Regions from separate parts of the Kocuria rhizosphaericola genome, predicted to be linked through region 1. Evidence: predicted binding sites of a transcription regulator. Region 1 holds the regulator's gene; the other holds the start of a gene.
What was found. Region 1 encodes HrcA, which represses chaperone genes, less so after heat shock. Its sites were predicted from a motif close to TTNGCACTCGNNNNNNNCGAGTGCNAA; they were not measured.
Positions count from the first base shown of each region.

Region 1 (4,287 bases):
CCTTCTTCCACCGCACTATCGAGCGGTCGGCCTGCCAGGGCACCACGGCGTCGACGCCCAGCTCGGTGGCCGTCTCCACGGCCAGCAGGTCCCGGTCGCCCTTCGCGAGGGCCTGGGCGAGGACGAGACTGGGCGTGCGGACGGGCTCGGTGGTCACCGAGACCACGCCGACCTCCATGCTGTCCCGGTCCCCCGTGCGCAGCTCCCCGGTGGCCCGGGTCCCCGCGCCGTCGACGAGCTCGAGGTGCTCGCCGGGCGCGAGGCGGCGCACGGTGACGGCGTGCCGGGCCTCCGGGCCGGTGACGGTGAGTGCCGCTCCGGGGCCGAGGCCGGCGAGCCGGCCCGCTTCGACCTTGAAGACCGGCAGGCTCACAAGTCGGAGAACCTGTCCTTGAGCCGGGAGAAGAAGCCGCCGGCGCCGGCCGGGGAGTTCAGGGTCGTGCCGGTGGACTGGTCCTCGCCGCGCAGCCGGGACAGCTGCTCGAGCAGCTCGCGCTGCTCGTCGTCGAGCGCCGTGGGCGTCTCGACCTCGAGGTGGACGAACAGCTCGCCGCGGCCGCCGCCGCGCAGCCGGGTGGCCCCGAGCTCGTGCAGGGTCACGGTGTGGCCGGTCTGCGTGCCGGGGGACACGGGCACCTCGCGCTCGCCGTCGAAGGTCTCGAGGGTCACGGTGGTGCCGAGGGCTGCCGAGGTCATGGGCACCCGGACGCGGGCGTGCAGGTCGTCGCCCTGGCGCTCGAACGTGGGGTCGGGATCGACCTTCAGCTCGACGTAGAGGTCGCCGTTCGGCCCACCGGCGGTGCCGGCCTCGCCCTGCCCCGAGAGGCGGATCCGGTTGCCGGTCGAGACGCCGGCGGGGATCTTGACGGTCAGCGGGCGGCGGTCGCGCACACGGCCCTCGCCGTAGCACTCGTGGCAGGGGTGCTTGATGACGGTGCCGAAGCCCTGGCAGGTGGCGCACGGCGCCGCCGTGACCACGGTGCCGAGGATGGACTGGACCTGGCGCTGGACCTGGCCGGACCCGTGGCAGACGTCACAGGTCTCGGGCTGGGTGCCCGCCTGGCAGCAGCTGCCGTTGCACGTGGGGCAGACCACGGCGGTGTCCACGGTGATCTTCTTCTCGGTCCCGAAGACCGCGTCCTTGAGGGAGACCCGGACGTTGATCAGGGCGTCCTGGCCCTGCCGCGTGCGGGACGCCGGACCGCGCCGGCCGGCGCCGGCGCCGCCGGCACCCTGGAAGAAGGTGTCGAAGATGTCGGCGAAGCCGAAGCCCGAGCCGGGGAAGCCCCCGCCGAAGCCGGTGTCGGTGCCGTTCTCGTTGCCCGTCGCGTCGTAGACCCGCCGCTTCTCGGGGTCGGAGAGGACGTCGTTGGCGTGGGAGAGGCGCTTGAAGTCCTCGGCGGCCTCGGGGCCGGAGTTGACGTCGGGGTGCAGCCGGCGGGCCTTCTTGCGGTAGGCCTTCTTGATCTCTTCCTGGCTGGCGTCCCGGGACACGCCCAGGGTCTCGTAGTGATCGCTCACCGTGGTCCGTTCTGTCGAGAGGTCTGTGGTGGGTTTCGCTGGAGGGCCCCGGGGGCGGGGCCCTCGGGGGCTCAGCCCCCGAGGATACGGGAGAGGTAGCGGGCGACGGCGCGCACGGCGGCCATCGTGGACGGGTAGTCCATGCGCATGGGTCCGACGACCCCCACCTTCGACTGCGGCCCGTAGCCGGTGGCGACGACGGCGGCCTCGGACAGCGGTCCCTCGGCGTTCTCCGTGCCGATCCGCACGGCGACCCCGCGGGCGTCCTGCTCCATCTCGGACAGCAGCCGGAGCATCACCACCTGCTCCTCGAGGGCCTCGAGGACCGGGCCGATGCTCAGGTGGAAGTCCCCCGTGGCGCGGGCGAGGTTGGCGGTGCCGGCCATGACCATGCGGTGCTCGGCCCCGCCCGCCGCGAGGGCGCCGACGGCCTCTCCCACGGCCGCGGCGGCCGGCTGGAGCGGCGGGGCGGTGCCCGCCGCCATCACGGCGAGGGCGTCCGGCACCGCGGTCAGGGAGCGCCCGACCACGGCGGCCAGCACCCGGGCGCGCAGCTCGAACAGCTGGGACTCCTCGAGGGGCGCCCGCAGCACGGCCACGCGCTGGGCCACCCGGCCGTTGGTCGGGATGAGCACCACGAGCACCCGGCCGGCCCCGAGGTCCACGACCTCGACGTGGCGCACGGTGACGCCGGAGGCGTGCGGATACTGCACGACCGCGACCTGCTGGGTGAGCTGCGCGAGCAGCCGCACGGTGCGCTCCATGACGTCGTCGATGTCGGCGGCGTCGTCGAGCAGCCGCTGGATGGCCCGCCGCTCCGGTCCCGACAACGGCTTGACGGCCGCGATCTGGTCGACGAACGTGCGGTAGCCCTTGTCGGTGGGGATCCGGCCCGAGCTCGTGTGGGGGGCCGTGATCAGGCCCTCCTCCTCGAGTGCGGCCATGTCGTTGCGCACGGTGGCCGAGGAGACGCCGAGCCGGTGCCGGTCCACGAGGGCCTTGGAGCCCACGGGCTCGCGGTAGTGCACGTAGTCCTCCACGATGGCCTGCAGGATCTGCAGTCGTCTCGGCTCGCTCACGTCGCTCCTCCCCGGTCCGTTCTCGCCACCCGGCCTCCCTGGCACTCGGGCGGCCACAGTGCTAACGCCGTCCAGTGTAGCCCCCGTGTCCGACGGCCGGACCGCCGCCCGCGGTTTGGTACGCTTCCGGCTGATCCGCGCCGGACGCGCGGCACCGCGACCCGGGAGGACGACCATGAGCGAGCACGGCTGGGGGCCGCGCAGCCTCGACGACGACGCCCTCGCCCGCCGCCGGCCGGTCTCCGCGGAGGTCCCGGTCGCCCCGGGGATGCTCCTGGAGGACGTCACGACCGGCTGGGTCGGCGCCGTCGTGTCCCTGGAGACGATCGGCGGCATGCGCGTGATGGGCCTGGAGGACCACAGGGGACGGGTCAAGGCGTTCCCCCTGGGCCCGGGCTTCCTGCTCGAGGGCGAGCCCGTGGTCGTCGTCGAACCCCGTCGGGCCCCGGCGGCGAAGCGGCCCTCCCGCACGCGGTCCGGGTCCGTGGCCGTCGAAGGGCTCCGCGCGAGCACCGCGAAGGCCTCCCGCGTGTGGGTCGAGGGCTACCACGACGCCGAGCTGGTGGCCAAGGTGTGGGGCCACGACCTGGCCGTCGAGGGCATCGTCGTGGAGCCGCTGCACGGCATCGACGACCTGTCCGCCGCCGTGCGGGAGTTCGGGCCGGGCCCCGGGCGGCGGCTCGGGATCCTCGTGGACCACCTCGTGGCCGGCTCGAAGGAGTCCCGGATCGCCGCCGAGACCATGCGCCTGCCCGGCGCCGCGGGCAACGTCCTGGTGCTGGGCCACCCGTACGTCGACATCTGGCAGGCGGTCAAGCCGCGCACGCTCGGCTTCGACGCCTGGCCCGTGGTCCCGCGGGGCACCGACTGGAAGACCGGCACCGCCGCCGCCCTCGGGTGGCCGCACCGCACCCCTGGCGACCTGGGACGGGCCTGGCAGCACATCCTCGCCCGCGTGGACAGCTACGCCGATCTGGAGCCCTCCCTGCTGGGCCGGGTCGAGGAGCTCATCGACTTCCTCACCGCTCCCGGGGAGTGATCCGGCGCCGTCCCGGCCTCCAGGGTCCGCCCAGCGCGGCGTCACAAAGGCACACGTGGGCGGCCGCGATCCCCCGCCGTCGGGACCGGTCGGTAGGATGGTCGTGTCCCACCCACCGGCCGCGGCCCCGCCGCGGTCCCACCGCCGAAGGACTTCCGTGCCCGTGCAGACCGACCCCCGATCGAGCCGCGAGAACGCCGGGGCCCCGTTCGAGGGCCTCTCCCCCGTGGCCCAGCCGCTGACCGTCACCGAGGACCACCAGTGGGCGACCCTGGCGCACTTCGGCGGAGTCATCGGTTTCGTCCCGTCCTTCCTCGTCCACCGCGTCTTCCGCGGGCGGGGGCCGTTCACCGAGCAGGAGTCGATGGAGGCCATGAACTTCACCCTGCTGCCCACCCTCGTGGTCGTGGCGGGGATCCTGCTCGCACCCGTGCCGTTCATCGGCTGGTTCTTCGCGCTCGCCGCGGCCGGCGCGTGGCTGCTGCTCGCCGTCGGCTCCCTGATCGGCGGGGTCCGCGTCAACCGCGGGGAACCGCACCAGTACCGCTTCAACACCCGGCTCTACGACCGGCTCGCCGAGAAGCTCCGCGAGCGGTCCCGGGAGCGCGCCCGGCGCGGCTGACGCCGTTCCTCGCCGGATCGTCCCTG
Region 1 covers NZ_JBISWK010000163.1:31,754-36,040, forward strand. Annotated here, with positions in the region: gene ACH9D2_RS16760 (16S rRNA (uracil(1498)-N(3))-methyltransferase) at 1-373, opposite strand, end outside; gene dnaJ (molecular chaperone DnaJ) at 370-1,521, opposite strand; gene hrcA (heat-inducible transcriptional repressor HrcA) at 1,593-2,600, opposite strand; gene ACH9D2_RS16775 (DUF3097 domain-containing protein) at 2,776-3,639, shown strand; gene ACH9D2_RS16780 (DUF4870 domain-containing protein) at 3,797-4,261, shown strand.

Region 2 (4,287 bases), on a different contig from region 1:
GCAGGAACAGGGCGGTCCCGGCGACGGCGAACACGGAGGCCGAGCCCATCTTCAGCAGGAGCGGCGCCGAGGGCAGGAGCAGGGTCACGACGAGCAGGCCGGCCTGCGCCGACTCGACGGTGCCCACGGTGGAGGGCTCCACGAACTTGTTGCGGACCATGAGCTGCATGATCAGCCCCGCCACGGACAGGGCCAGGCCTGCCAGGACGACCGAGGCGGTGCGGGGGAAGCGGGAGACCGCGATGATCTCCATCGAGCTCCGGAAGCCGTCGAGGTCCCCGGTGGCGAGCTGGTTCCACAGGGACCACGGGGTGACATCGAGGACCCCGACGAAGGTGCTGACGACCGCCAGGACCAGCACGAGGGCGCCCGCGGCGGCGAGCCGGCGGGCGTTGGCCCGCGCGGACGCCCCGGGGGGCACCGGGGTGGAGCCCTCCGGCGGCGGCGCCGCCGGCACGGGGCCGGCGATCGCGGGAGGCGGTGCGGGGGGCACGACGGTGCTCATCGTCTCGTGCTGGTCATCGGGGGACCTTCCGGTTCTGGGGACGGCCGCGGTCGCGGTCCGGCGCGGTCCCGGGTGCTCCGCGCGGTCGCCGTGCGGAGCACCCGGGAGTCGTGCTCGACCGGGTCGGCGGATCAGGAGAGGGATTCCTGGACCTCGGCGATCATGGCGGGGAAGTTGTCCAGGCCGAATCCGACCAGGTACCAGCTCGCGCTGTCCACGTAGGTGATCCGGTCCTGCTGGGCGGCGGTGGTGCCGTCGACGAGCTCGTTGTCGAGCACCTGCTGGGCGGCCTCGCCGCCGGACTGGCCGATGGCGGTGTCGCGGTCCAGCACGAAGAGGTGGTCGGGGTCCGCGTCGGCGACGGCCTCGAAGGAGACGGCCTCGCCGTGGGTGCCCTCGGCCTGGACGTCGGCGGCGGACCCGAAGCCCAGCAGGTCGAAGACGATGTTGCCGAAGCGTGACTCCGGGCCGTAGGCGTTGACCTCCCCGGCGCTGGTCAGCAGGAACATCGCGGTGCCGGCCTCGGCGGTCCGGGCCTTCGCCTCCTCGACCTGCTCCTCGATGGCGGTCAGCCGCTCCGCGACCTCGGCCTCCTTGCCGAAGATCTCGCCGAGGGTCCGGGACTGCTCGGTGAAGGAGGTCAGCGCGTCGGTCTGGTCGAGCGAGAGGTCCACGGTGGGAGCGATCTCGGCGAGCTCGTCGTAGAAGTCGGCGGTCCGCCCGGAGATGATGATCAGGTCCGGGGCGGCCTCGGCGACGGCCTCGAGGTCCGGTTCCTTCATGGACCCGGCGTTGACGTACTCGTCCGACCGGTACTCGGAGAACTGCTCGGGCAGGCTGCCGCCCCGGGGCAGGCCCTGGACGTCCTCGTCCAGGGCCCGCATCGAGTCGAGGACCCCGAGGTCGAAGGTGATGACGTTCTCCGGGTCCACGGGGACGTCCGTGGTGCCCTGCGCGTGCTCCACGCTGACGGTCCCGGTCGAGGCGGCGCCCGGCGCGTCCCCGCCGGTGGTCGCCGCGCCGGAGGTCGAGCAGCCCGCCAGGGCCAGGACCGAGGCGGCGGTCAGCAGGGCGGTGGAGCGGTGTGGGGCAGTGCGGTTCATGGTCTTCCTTCGTGCAGAGGACGCCGGTGTGCTCCGGGGCGGAGGGCACCGGCGGGATCCGGTGGGCGCGACGGACCCCCACTCAGGCGTGGGGGTCGTCGAGGAGGGCACCGCTGCTCGGCCGAGGTAAGGGTTGCCTTACCGATGAACCTAGAGCGTCGGATGGGAGTGAGGCAAATCATTGGGGAACACCGGTGTGACCTAATTCGGTCCGCACGGATCCCGGGGGGCGGCGCGCTGGCACTCGCCTTGACCGACTGCCAGCCCCCTCCTACAGTTGGCCTTGGCACTCTCCGGGTGAGGGTGCTAAGGGCCAGGCGATCGATCGGCACCGCGACGACGGTCGGTGCGCCGACCGGCCCGAAGCTCGACGGCGGGCTCCGCCCGCGGTCGCCCACCGTTTTCCACCCCTACAGACAAGGAGAGATCGTGTCGGTCTCCATCAAGCCTCTCGAGGATCGCATCGTCGTTCAGCCGCTCGCCGCTGAGCAGACCACCGCGTCCGGTCTCGTCATCCCGGACACCGCCAAGGAGAAGCCCCAGGAGGGCAAGGTCCTGGCCGTCGGACCCGGTCGTGTCGACGACTCCGGCAACCGCATCCCGGTCGACGTCAAGGAGGGCGACGTCGTGATCTTCTCCAAGTACGGCGGGACCGAGGTCAAGTACAACGGCGAGGAGTACCTGGTGCTCCCCGCCCGCGACGTGCTCGCCGTCGTCGAGAAGTAGACCGGGCGCACCGACCCGGCGCAGACCGCGCAGTCCTGACGAAGGGTGCCTGCCGCACACGCCCCGCGGGGCCCGCGGCGGGCACCCTTCGCCGATCCTGATCCCCGAACCCCGCTGGCGACCCCAGCCACCCAGAAGGAGCCATAGTCCATGGCCAAGCAGCTGGCATTCGACGATGCCGCACGCAAGTCCCTCGAGAACGGCGTCAACAAGCTCGCCGACACCGTCAAGGTCACCCTCGGCCCGCGCGGGCGCAACGTGGTGCTCGACAAGAAGTGGGGCGCCCCCACGATCACCAACGACGGCGTGACCATCGCCCGCGAGGTCGAGCTCGACGACCCCTACGAGAACCTCGGGGCCCAGCTCGCCAAGGAGGTGGCGACCAAGACCAACGACGTCGCCGGCGACGGCACCACCACCGCCACCGTGCTGGCCCAGGCGCTCGTCAAGGAGGGCCTGCGCAACGTGGCCGCCGGCGCCGACCCGCTGAGCCTCAAGCGCGGCATCGAGAAGGCCGTCGAGGCCGTGGCCGCGCGCCTGCTCGAGAACGCCCGCCCCGTGGAGGGCGCCAACGTCGCCCACGTGGCGACCATCTCGGCGCAGGACCCGGCGATCGGCGAGCTCATCGCCCGGGCCTTCGAGACCGTCGGCAAGGACGGCGTCATCACGATCGAGGACGGCTCGAGCACCGAGGTCGAGCTCGACGTCACCGAGGGCATGCAGTTCGACAAGGGCTACCTCTCCCCGTCCTTCGTGACCGACACCGAGCGCCAGGAAGCGGTCATGGAGAACTCCCTGGTGCTGCTGTACCAGGGCAAGATCTCCTCCGTGCCGGAGCTCATGCCCGTCCTGGAGAAGGCGCTCCAGGCCAAGAAGCCGCTGACCATCATCGCCGAGGACGTCGAGGGCGAGGCCCTCTCCACCCTCGTGGTCAACAAGCTGCGCGGCACCCTCGACGTCGTGGCCCTCAAGGCCCCCGGCTTCGGCGACCGCCGCAAGGCGATCCTGCAGGACCTCGCGGTCCTCACCGGCGGCCAGCTCATCACCACCGAGCTGGGCATCAGCCTCGACCAGGTCACCCTGGAGCAGCTGGGCACCGCCCGCCGCGTCACGGTCACCAAGAACACCACCACCCTGGTCGACGGCGGCGGCACCGAGGCCGAGATCCAGGACCGGGTCGCCACGATCCGCGCCGAGTCCGAGCGCACCGACTCCGAGTGGGACCGCGAGAAGCTGCAGGAGCGCCTCGCCCGCCTGGCCGGCGGCGTCTCGGTCATCAAGGTCGGCGCGGCCACCGAGGTGGAGGCGAAGGAGCGCAAGCACCGCATCGAGGACGCCGTGTCCTCGACGCGCGCGGCCCTCGAGCAGGGCATCGTCTCCGGCGGCGGCACCGCTCTCGTGCAGGCCGCGAAGGTCCTCGACGAGTCCGACCTCGGGCTCACCGGCGACGCCGCGACCGCCCTCGGCATCGTCCGCCGCGCCCTGCGGCAGCCGCTGTACTGGATCGCCCAGAACGCCGGCCAGGACGGGGCCGTGGTCGCCTCCCGGGTGGCCGAGCTCGAGGCCGGCCACGGCTACGACGCCGCCACCGGCGAGTACGTCGAGATGGTCGGCGCGGGCATCATCGACCCGGTCAAGGTCACCCGCTCGGCGCTGCAGAACGCCGCGTCCATCGCGGCGCTCGTGCTGACCACCGAGACGCTCGTGACGGACAAGCCGGCCGACGACGACGGGCACGGCCACCAGCACTGACCCGGCCCGCCCCGCGGACCCGTCCCACCACGGTGGGGCGGGTCCGTCGCCGTCCCCGGGGTCCGCCCCGGGGCCTCCGGTAGAGTGCGGGGGTCCGCCCGACCGCTGCCGCGCCCCTCCGCGGCACGGTGTGCCCAGGAGATGCCCAGGAGATGCCCATGACGAGCCCCCCCGAGCAGGACGCGCCCGCCGGCGTCGGGA
Region 2 covers NZ_JBISWK010000112.1:12,504-16,790, forward strand. Annotated here, with positions in the region: gene ACH9D2_RS11245 (iron chelate uptake ABC transporter family permease subunit) at 1-505, opposite strand, end outside; gene ACH9D2_RS11250 (ABC transporter substrate-binding protein) at 637-1,608, opposite strand; gene groES (co-chaperone GroES) at 2,038-2,334, shown strand; gene groL (chaperonin GroEL) at 2,485-4,086, shown strand; gene ACH9D2_RS11265 (SGNH hydrolase domain-containing protein) at 4,245-4,287, shown strand, end outside.
Region 2: a site for HrcA is predicted at 1,846-1,872, ahead of groES (co-chaperone GroES). Genes of this name have one in related genera too.